2 regions of the Cupriavidus sp. 01L46 genome follow, and region 2 is predicted to be linked to the other one. Evidence: predicted binding sites of a transcription regulator. Region 2 holds the regulator's gene; the other holds the start of a gene.
What was found. The regulator sigma-54, encoded in region 2, starts transcription at its own class of promoters, with help from an activator protein. The targets are predictions, from matches to a motif close to TGGCANGNAANCTGCTTT.
Positions count from the first base shown of each region.

Region 1: pqqA (pyrroloquinoline quinone precursor peptide PqqA) is a predicted target of sigma-54. The motif match lies at 2,297-2,314, and genes of this name have one in related genera.

Region 1 is NZ_JBFTSF010000067.1:31,623-36,661, reverse strand. Features, by position in the region: gene pqqE (pyrroloquinoline quinone biosynthesis protein PqqE) at 1-223, opposite strand, end outside; gene pqqD (pyrroloquinoline quinone biosynthesis peptide chaperone PqqD) at 195-476, opposite strand; gene pqqC (pyrroloquinoline-quinone synthase PqqC) at 473-1,195, opposite strand; gene pqqB (pyrroloquinoline quinone biosynthesis protein PqqB) at 1,195-2,109, opposite strand; gene pqqA (pyrroloquinoline quinone precursor peptide PqqA) at 2,190-2,264, opposite strand; gene AC1DS3_RS14310 (TonB-dependent receptor) at 2,570-4,999, opposite strand.
Region 2 is NZ_JBFTSF010000045.1:35,348-40,386, forward strand. Features, by position in the region: gene ptsN (PTS IIA-like nitrogen regulatory protein PtsN) at 1-46, opposite strand, end outside; gene hpf (ribosome hibernation-promoting factor, HPF/YfiA family) at 429-779, opposite strand; gene AC1DS3_RS10790 (RNA polymerase factor sigma-54) at 829-2,304, opposite strand; gene lptB (LPS export ABC transporter ATP-binding protein) at 2,440-3,225, opposite strand; gene lptA (lipopolysaccharide transport periplasmic protein LptA) at 3,250-3,894, opposite strand; gene lptC (LPS export ABC transporter periplasmic protein LptC) at 3,949-4,575, opposite strand; gene AC1DS3_RS10810 (KpsF/GutQ family sugar-phosphate isomerase) at 4,591-5,039, opposite strand, start outside.

The sequences.
Region 1 (5,039 bases), on a different contig from region 2:
AAAAACCAAGCTGGGCGGCGCCGAGCGCGCGCGCTTCCTCCAGTACCCGGCGCCACTGCGCCGTGTCCAGTTCCTGGCCATGGCGCACGTAGTCGACCGGGTTGTAGCAAAAGGCGCAGTGCAGCGGGCAGCGGTAGGTCAGCTCCGCCAGCAACCACAGAGGCGGACCCACCGTGGCGGTGGGCAGGCCCGGCTCAGACGAGCCAGCCGCGTTCGCAGGCATGTTTGACAAAGGTGTGTACCTCGGTGGCAATGCCCTGCACGCCGAAGGACGTCTGGAGTTCGTCGATCAGCATGTCGAGCGTATGGGTGCCGTCGCAGCGCTGCAGGATGGCGGCCGCGCTGTCGTTCAGCTTGACCATGCCTTCAGGATAGAGCAGCACCCAGGCTTTCTGGGCCTCTTCCCACTGCAGGCGGTAGAGCGGGTCCAGCCGCGGCGTGGCGGCTACGGTGTCGGGCTTGGCAGGGGAGTTCATACGGGATACGCCTTTTCGATGGCGTCCAGCATCGACCATAGGATGTCGAGCTTGAACTGCAGGATTTCCGTGGCGCGCTGCTGTTCGGCCGGCGTGCGGAAATAGTCCAGCGTGACGCGCAGGCCATGGTCGACATCGCGCTGCGCCAGCGGGATGCGCGAACGGAAATAGCTGAGTCCCTCTGCGTCGATCCACGGGTAATGCTCCGGCCAGCCGGCCAGCCGTTCCTTGTGGATGGCGGGGGCGAACATCTCGGTGAGCGACGAGCACACCGCTTCCTGCCACGGCGCARGCCGCGCGAAGTTGACGTAAGCGTCCACCGCGAAGCGCACCCCGGGCAGCACCAGTTGCTGGGACCACAGCGCCTCGCGCGTCAGCCCCACGGCTTGGCCGAGGCGGCTCCAGGCTTCGATGCCGCCGGGCTCGGTGGCGGTGCCGTCGTGGTCGAGAATGCGGATCACCCACTCGCGCCGCGTTTCGCGTTCGGGGCAATTCGAGAGGATGGCGGCGTCCTTGAGCGGGATATTGATCTGGTAGTAGAAGCGGTTGGCTACCCAGCCCTGGATCTGTTCGCGTGAGCATTGCCCGCTCGCCATGCGCCGGTTGAAGGGGTGATGGATGTGGTAGCGCGATTCCAGAGCGCGTAGCCGCGCTTCGAAGGCCGCGCGCTCGCCGTCGGGAATCGCTGGCGGGACGGGTTGGGGGTGTGGTACGGGCATCACAGGGCGATCTCCATGCCGTCATAGGCCACCTCGATCCCGTGCGCGGCCAGTTCGCTGCGCGGCTGCGAGTCTTCCACCAGGATCGGGTTGGTGTTGTTGATATGAATCAGGATCTTGCGTGCCGCTGGCGCTTCGTCCAGCGCGGCAATCATGCCGTGCGGGCCGGACTGCGCCAGGTGGCCCATATCGCGGGCCAGTTTGGACGACAGGCCGAGCCGCCGCATTTCATCGTCGGTCCAGAAGGTGCCATCGACCAGGATCACGTCGGCCTGGGCCAGCTCCGCGCGCACATGCGGCTCGATGCTGCCCAGCCCGGGCGCATAGAACACGCGCTTGCCGCTGGCGCAGACGATGCGCAGGCCGATATTGTCGCCATGCTGCGGCGCGGCGCGGTTGGGGGAGTAGGGCGGCGGCTTGCTGTCCAGCGCGATGGCGTGCAAGGTGAGCCCCGCGAGCGGCGGCACGGTGAAGGGGCTTGCGTCCAGGGGCAGCGGATGGGTTTCCAGGTTGCAGTAGTGGGACAGGATGCGGGACAACGGAAAACCTTCGCTCAGGTCCTTCAGCACCGGGGCCGTGGCGTAGACCGGCAGCGCGCTACTGTGCTCGCGCAGCATCAGCAGGCCAGTGACATGGTCGATCTGCGCGTCCATCAGCAAGACGGCGGCGATCCCGGTGTCGCGCGCCGCGCGGGCCGGCTGTAGCGCCGGGGTGGCGCGGATCTGCGCCAGGATGTCGGGCGAGGCGTTGACCAGCAACCATTGCACGCCGTCCTCGGATAGCGCGATCGAGGATTGCGTACGTGCGGTGGCGGCAATGGTGCCGCGACGCAGCCCGTCGCAGTTGAAGCAGTTGCAGTTCCATTGGGGAAAGCCGCCGCCGGCAGCCGATCCCAGTACCCGAAGTGTTGTCATGGCCTGGTGTTTGTCCAGTCAGGGCCAAGGAAAAAGCCCGCCGGCCGGCGGGCTTTCCCGGATTCCAGCCGTCCGCCCAGTCAGCGGTTGGCAATGTACATGGTGATCTCGAATCCGAACCGCATATCGACGTATGCGGGAGTAGTCCAGGTCATTGGCGGCTCCTTTCAGGATGGGGTAGGCAAGTACAGCATAGTCCATGCAAAGGTAACGGCGAAGCTTGCTTGCCGTCGGCATCGGTGCTGCAACAAGCATGCCCGGCCGCCGCCGCCGACCGTTGGGCGAAGCCAATTGCCGTGCAGCCTCTTGCCTGGTTCCGTCTAGCAGGCCAGGCGGGCATCATGCTGCTCCGCAGCATTGCATAACGCCCCGCCTGAGGCTCTCGGTCAGTGCTCGCGGGAGCGGGCAAAGTGTCACGCCATTGCCACAGCGCGGGCCGGATGTGCAACAGGCTGCCTGCCTACATCCGGTACACAACCCCGACCCAGGCGCTGCGCGGCGCGCCGGGTGCGACGAACAGCGCGCTGGCGTTGTCTTCCGGCGTCACGTGCGGGCGCAGCAAGTTGCCGTTGGGAAACAGGTCGTTGGAGATCTGGCCGTAGGTCTCGTAACGGCGGTCGAACAGGTTGGCCACGCGCGCGTAGATCTCGAAATGCTTGTTGACGCGGTAGGACGCCCGCAGGTTCACCGTGGCGTACCCGGGCGTGCTCCAGTCCGCGTACTTGGGCGCCTTGCCGGGCTGCGGGTCGGCGCGCAGGCCGTCTTCGTTGCCGTTTGTGGGGCTGCTGGACACGCCGACCAGGTCGGCGCCCAGGGTCAGGCCGGCCAGCGCCTGCCAGTCCACGCCCAGCTTGATCGTGTGCCGCGGCACGCCGGCCCGGCGCATGCCCGGCTTGACGTCGATGGTGCGCTCTCCCACCGCGAGCCGCCCGTTGGCCTGGTAGGTGGCCTGCAGATAGCTGTAGCCCAGGCGCAGCGTGAAGTCGCCCAGGCGCTGCCGCGCGGAGAGGTCGAAGCCCTGGTTGCGGGTCCGGTCGAAGTTGGCGAAGTAGCCCTGCTGGGTGTTGGGGGCACGCAGGAACAGGATGTCGTCGTGGTTGTCGATGCGGTAGAACGTGCCGGACACCTCGGTGTCCTTCGACGGGCGCCAGCGCGCACCCGCCTCGTAGGAATGCGACACGACCTGCTTGAGGTAGGGGTCGGCCTGCAGGCCGGCGGGCAGGCGGCAGGGCTGGGCCGGATCGGCGCAGCCCAGCTCCAGCACCGTGGGCACCCGGTTGTTCTGGGCGTAGCCGCCGAACACCGAGACCCCGCCGCCCAGCTTTTGCGTCAGGCCCAGCGCGGGGTTGAGCCGGCGGTAGGTGAAGCTCTCCTGCGGCTGCTCGCTGCCGTCGCTGTTGCGCAGCGTATTGCTCACGGTGACGTGGTTCCACCTGGCCGAGGCGGTGAGGAAGGTGCTGGGCGTAAGGGACCAGGTATCGGAGAGATACAGGCCAATCGCGCGCGAGGTGCCACTGACGCCGGAGAACAGTGCATTGGGCGCGTTCGGGTCGGCGACCACGCCGCGGTCGTCGGTGAAGGTGGCGAGCTGCTCGTACTGCGAGTAGGTCAGGCGGCTGCGGTCGAAGGTCAGCCCGGCGTTGAGCAGGTGGTGCTCGGTTTCTTTGGCGGCACCGAGCGCCACGCCGATGGATTGCTGCCACATATGCGTGGTGTTGAGCACGGCCGGGTCCAGCGCGGCGCCTTCGGCCCGGGTGAAGCCGCAGCGGGACTTGCGCGGGCTGCCGTCGGCGTTGAAGCCGTCTTCGCAGTCTTCCGTGTAAGCGTCGTAATCGGGGTTGATGTCGCCGTTGGTGGTGTCACGGCGGCTGGTGCGCACGTAAGCGAGCATGGCGGCGCTGGTCTTGTCGTCGATCCAGTGGCGGCCGTTGAGGGCTACCTGGGTGACTTGGTTGCGGGTCTTGTCCGGGTAGGTGTATGCGGCGGCGCGGTTGTTTTCGTACAGGCCGGGCAGCAGGGCATTGCCGCTCGCGCGGTAGCTCGGCACCAGGCCGTTGCCGATCAGGGTGCTGCGCCCGTGCAGCAGGGACACGTCCCAGCTGGTAGTGTCGCTGGCATGCCCGGCCTTGACGAACAGGTTGCCGAGCCGGCCTTCGGAATGATCGCGCCAGCCGTGTTCCTGGAACAGGGTGCCGGCGGCGAAGGCGTGCCAGCCGCTGTCGCTGCGGATGCCGCCCGACAGGTCGGCGCGCTTGCGGTTGCCGCTGCCATAGGAGAGATCGGCGGTCAGGCCCGGTGAAGTCAGGCCCGAGCGGGTGGTCATGGCCAGCGCGCCGCCGAGCGTGTTCAGGCCGTAGGCGGGGTTGGCGCTGGAGACCAGCGAGACGCTATCGAGCGCGGCCTCGGGGATCATGTCCCAGCTGACCACGTCGCCAAAGGGCTCGTTGACGCGGATGCCGTCGAGGTAGATTGACAGGCCTTGGGATGCGCCGGGGATGGGCGAGGCGCGAAATCCGCGGTAGGTGAGGTCGGACTGGAAGGGGCTGCCCTGGATGTCGTTGACATTGACGCCGGTGAAGTAGCGTGCCAGATATTCGGCGAGGGTGCCGGTACGTTTGCCGTTCAGGTCGTCGCCGCTAGCCGTCTGCACGGTGTACGGCACCAGGTCGCGGTCCACGCCGATGCCGGGCAGCGGCGCGGCGGCCACGATCTGGACTTCGGGCAGCATGGCGCCATCCCCGATCGTGCCGGTATTGCCTGCATTGCTGGTGGGCACCGAGGTGACAGTTTGTACCGGAAACGGCATTGCATCGCGCGGCGCGGTGTTCGCCGCCACCGCCGCCACCGCCGCCACCGCCGCCACCGCCGCCACCGCCGGCGCTGCAGGCACGAAATTCGCTGAAGCGGCATGGTCCGCCTGGGCTGATGCC
Region 2 (5,039 bases):
CGAGGTTGATGTTGCCGGGTGGCAGCAATTTAGCCAAACGATTCATGTGGAATGCGCAGGGTTTTCTAGTAAGCAGGCCCGGGGCCAGGAGGCGTCCCGCCGGGCGGAAAGTGGATAAAAACCAAGGCCCGAGGTTTCCACCGGTTGTCCCCCATGCCGGTGTCGGGCGTCTGGCMATTATAGAGCAGGCCCGCTTCCGCTTTGTGCATTGCAATGGCCGATGCGCTCAAGCGGTGCTGCATGCACCGGAATGGCTAGGCCAGTCAACTATGTATTGCACAGCATACACCGGTACATATGCGTTGCGGAATCCCCTGTGTGCCCCGATTGGGTAGGCCGCAATGAAAAAGCCGCGCTCTGGGCGCGGCTTGATTCCATTTTTCAAGGGACTGACACCGACGGCCCGGTATGTGGGCCGTCAGGCACGGTCATTGCTGCATCTGCGATGCGGCCATCTGATACTTGACCGCTTCACGGTCGTGGCTCTGCACGCGATCCTTGTGGCGAATCACCTGCCGGTCGAGCTTGTCGACCAGTGCGTCGATAGCGGCATACAGGTCTTCATGATGCGCTTCGACAAAGATGTCCTTGCCCTTGAGATGTAGATTGATTTCCGCGTACTGCCGCCGGTCCTTTTCTTTTGTATTGTCGACAGAGAGCAGCACACTTACGCCAATGACTTGATCGAAATGCCTGACGATACGCTCCAGTTTCGTTTCCACGTACTCACGCAGAGGGGGCGTGATGTCCAAGTGGTGTCCACTGATCTTGAAGTTCATAGCGTTTCTCCTTCTGAAAGAGCTGCATCAGGCAGGCGATGCAGCTCGGCTACAAAGTCTTACGGAGATTGACCGCGGGAATCTTGAGCGCTTCGCGGTATTTGGCAACGGTACGCCGTGCTACCACAAAGCCTTGCTCGCCGAGCAATTCGGCAATCCGGCTGTCGGACAAGGGGTTCCTAGCGTCTTCGGCTCCTATCAATTGCTTGATCAACGCACGGATTGCCGTTGATGAGGCCGCGCCGCCGGTTTCTGTGGATACGTGAGAGCCGAAAAAATACTTCAGCTCGAAAGTCCCCATCGGCGTTGCCATGTATTTATTGGTAGTCACCCGAGAGATGGTGGACTCGTGTAAACCCAGTGTATCGGCAATCTCCCGCAAAACCAAGGGGCGCATCGCAATTTCACCGTGGGTGAAGAAGTTCTTTTGACGTTCGACAATGGCTTGTGCGACGCGCAATATCGTGTCGAACCTTTGCTGGATATTCTTGATCAACCAGCGTGCTTCCTGCAGCTTTTGCTGCAATCCGGCCGCGCCTGCATCGCCTTTTGCACCGCGCAAAATCTGCGCGTACATGTCGTTGATGCGTAGCCGCGGCATCACATCCGGGTTTAGGTGGGCGATCCATCCGCCGCTCAACTTTCGAACAAAAACATCGGGCACCACGAAATCCGCTTCTGGCCGGCTGTAGGCATGGCCGGGATAGGGCGCGAGCGAGCGGATCAGTTCATGGGCGGCCTTGAGTTCCGGCTCGTCCACTTGCAGCGCCTTTTTAAGGCGCGTGTAATCGCGCACCGCCAGCAGCTCGAGGTGGTTGGTGACGATGCTCAGCGCCAGTTCGCGCTGCGGATGCTTGAGCCTGCGCAATTGCAGCGCCAGGCACTCGGCGGCGTTGCGTGCCCCGACGCCCGGCGGATCGAAGCTCTGCAGCAGCGTGAGCACAGCCTGGATCTCGTCGACCTCGAACTCGAGCTCCTCCGGCAGCTCGCTGCAGATTTCCTCGAGCGTCGTGCTCAGGTAGCCATCATCGTCCAGGGATTCGACCAGAAAGATAGCCAGCCCCTTGTCGCGCAGGGAAATCTTGAGCGGCGCCAGCTGTTCCATGAGGTGTTCACGCAGCGTGGGCTCGGCGTCGCGCAGCTGCATCGGGGTCTTTTCGTCGTCTTCGCCTTGCGGGCGGCGGGCGAAGTCGTCCAGGCTCCAGTCGCTGCCGTAATCCTCGTTGCTGTCGGAGTAGCTGTCGTCGGCTTCGGGGGCGCCATCCGGGCGGTTCTCGCTGGTGCCCTGGCCATCGGCGGGCGCCGGCGCGGGCGCGCTCTGCAGGTTCACCGAGCCGTCCGAAGACACGCGCAACGGGCTGTCCAGCCAGTCGTTCTCACGCTCGAGCAAGGGGTTCTCGGTCAGCGCCTGTTCCACTTCCTGCTGCAGTTCAAGCGTGGACAGTTGCAGCAGCCGGATCGACTGCTGGAGTTGCGGCGTAAGCGCGAGATGCTGCGAGAGGCGGAGCTGTAGCGACGGTTTCATGCGACCTATTTTATGCTCAACTTCCGTACTGATGGAACGGAAATTGCTATCGCTGGTGTCGCTATGATCGTTTGAAGGATAAAAGGCGACACCGAAGCCGCCCGGGGGCCGATGCGCGGCAGGCGCCACGCGCCCTTACATGCGGAAGTTCTCGCCCAGGTAGACCTTGCGCACCGACTCGTTGGCGATGATGTCCTCAGGCTGCCCGGACGCCAGCACCGCGCCTTCGCTGATGATGTAGGCGTGGTCGCAGATGCCCAGCGTCTCGCGCACGTTGTGGTCGGTGATCAGCACGCCGATATTGCGTGCCTTGAGGAAGCTGACGATGCGCTGGATTTCGCCTACCGCGATCGGGTCGACACCGGCGAAGGGCTCGTCGAGCAGGATGAAGCGCGGCGCGGAGGCCAGCGCGCGGGCGATTTCCACGCGGCGGCGCTCGCCGCCGGACAGCGATAGCGCCGGGTTGTCGCGCAGGTGGGCAATCTGCAGGTCATCCAGCAGGGTGTCCAGCCGGCGCTCGATCTCGGCCTTGCCCAGGGGTTTGCCATCGTTGAGCTGCAGCTCCAGCACCGCGCGGATGTTCTCCTGCACATTGAGCTTGCGGAACACCGAGGCTTCCTGCGGCAGGTAGGACAGGCCCATGCGCGCTCGCTCATGGATGGCCAGGCCGCTGATGTGCTTGTCGTCGAGCACGATATCGCCCTCGTCCAGCGCCACCAGCCCCACGATCATGTAGAACGACGTGGTCTTGCCCGCGCCGTTGGGGCCCAGCAAGCCGACCACCTCGCCGCTCTTCACGTCGAGCGACACGTCCTTGACCACGGTGCGCGAGCCGTAGCGCTTCTTCAGGTGGCGCACGACCAGCGTGCTGCTGTCCTTCAGGGTGGCGGGCTGGGACGGTGCGGTTTGGGTAGCGGTCATGAAGGTGAAGTCAGAATCCGTGGGTCAGGGGTTGACGGGAGCCGTGGCCGGCTTGAGCGGCAGCGGGTTGGCTGCGGCACCGCTGGCGGGCTGCTCCTGGCGCGGCGACAGCACGGCGCGCACGCGGCCCGACGGGCTGCCCGCGGTCGCGTTCTCGGCGCCGCCGCTGGCCGTGTAGAACTCGTTGCGGCTGTCATAGGTGATCACCGCGCCGCGGATCTCGTCGACCAGCTTGGCGCCGGCCAGGCGAGCCATGCGGGCGCGCCCGATCAGCTTGGACAACTCCTGCTTGCCGTCATATTCGATGCGGTCGCCCCAGCCGTCGATGTACTCGTCGACGTTGTCGCGCTTCTGGCGGATATAGGCTTGCTTGCCGCCCTTAGAGGTCGCGACCGCGTACTGGTAGCCCTCGGGATCGGTACGGACTTCGGCCGCGTCGGATTTGAGCACCATGGTGCCTTTGGTCAGCACCACGTTGCCGGTCAGTACATAGACCTGCTTGACGTCATCGTAGCTGGCATTGTCGGCCTCCAGGACCAGCGGCTTTTCGCGGTCGGCCTTTTCGGCGCTGGCGGGCGCGGCCAGCGTGAGGCCAAGGACGGCGGCCAGCGTCAGCAAAGCGGCCGTGCTGCGGCGCAGACAGGACGAAGTCGTCGGGAATGGATTCATGTTGGCGTGATGGCGGTTGACGCGGGCGGCTGGTGCCCGCGGGCGGCTTCAGGGCTACTTCGCGGGACTTGCCGGCGGCGGCCCCGTGATGATGGTGCCGCGTACGTTACCCAGCAATTGTACTTCGCGAGTGACATTGTTGAAGACCAGGCCGTTGGCGGTCATCACCGACGGGCCGCGGGTCAGCTTGACAGCCTTGTCGGTCTTGACGATGTCATCGTTCACCAGCACCTGGAAATACTCCGAGGCGGCCGTCATCTGTGGGTCCTTGGCAGGCTCGGGGCCCTGGGCACGCACGATGAAGGCATTGCCGAACAGGTCGATGACCGAGCCTTCCGCGTTCATTGTGCCGCGATCGGAGTGGCCGGTGACGGGCGGACGGTCGATTTCGTAGGAGCGCATGGCCGGGCGCGTCACTTCGTAGGTCTGGTCGTCCTCGAAGTGGATCATCTTGTCGCCGGTGAAGCGCAGCTTGGTGTTGCCGTCCTCGGCAAGCTCGGTCGCGGAAAAACGGATCATGTAGTAATCCGGTTCATGCTTCTTGCCTACCGTCCCGGTGTCCGCTTCTTTCGGGGAGTTGACCTGCACCAGCCAGAAGGTGCTGCCCGCCACCAGTGCCATCAGCAGCAGGGGCAGGGCTCGCATGGCAAGCCGGCTCAGGGAGGACAGGATTTCCCGCATGGGCATGGGCTGGCCTCAGATGACCTTGGCGCGGGTCAGGTCGTGGATGTGGAGCGCGCCGACCAGGCGCCGCTCCGCGTCGACCACCAGCATCTGGTTGATGCGGTTCGCCTCCATCACCTGCACGGCTTCCACGGCCAGCTGGTCCGGCCCGACGGTATGCGGTGTGCGGTGCATGACCTCGCTGATGGGTACGGTCTTCCAGTCACGCGGGGTTTCGAGCAGGCGGCGCAGGTCGCCATCGGTGAAGACGCCGATCAGGCGGTCGTCCGGGTCCACCACCGCGGTCATTGCCATGCCTTTGCGGGTGATTTCCATCAGGGCCTGTGCCAGCGGCGTGCTCTCGCGCACCTTGGGCACCGCGTTGCCGCTGCGCATGACGTCGCGCACGTGGGTCAGCAGCTTGCGCCCGAGCGCGCCGCCCGGATGCGAGCGGGCAAAGTCTTCCTCGCCGAAGCCGCGGG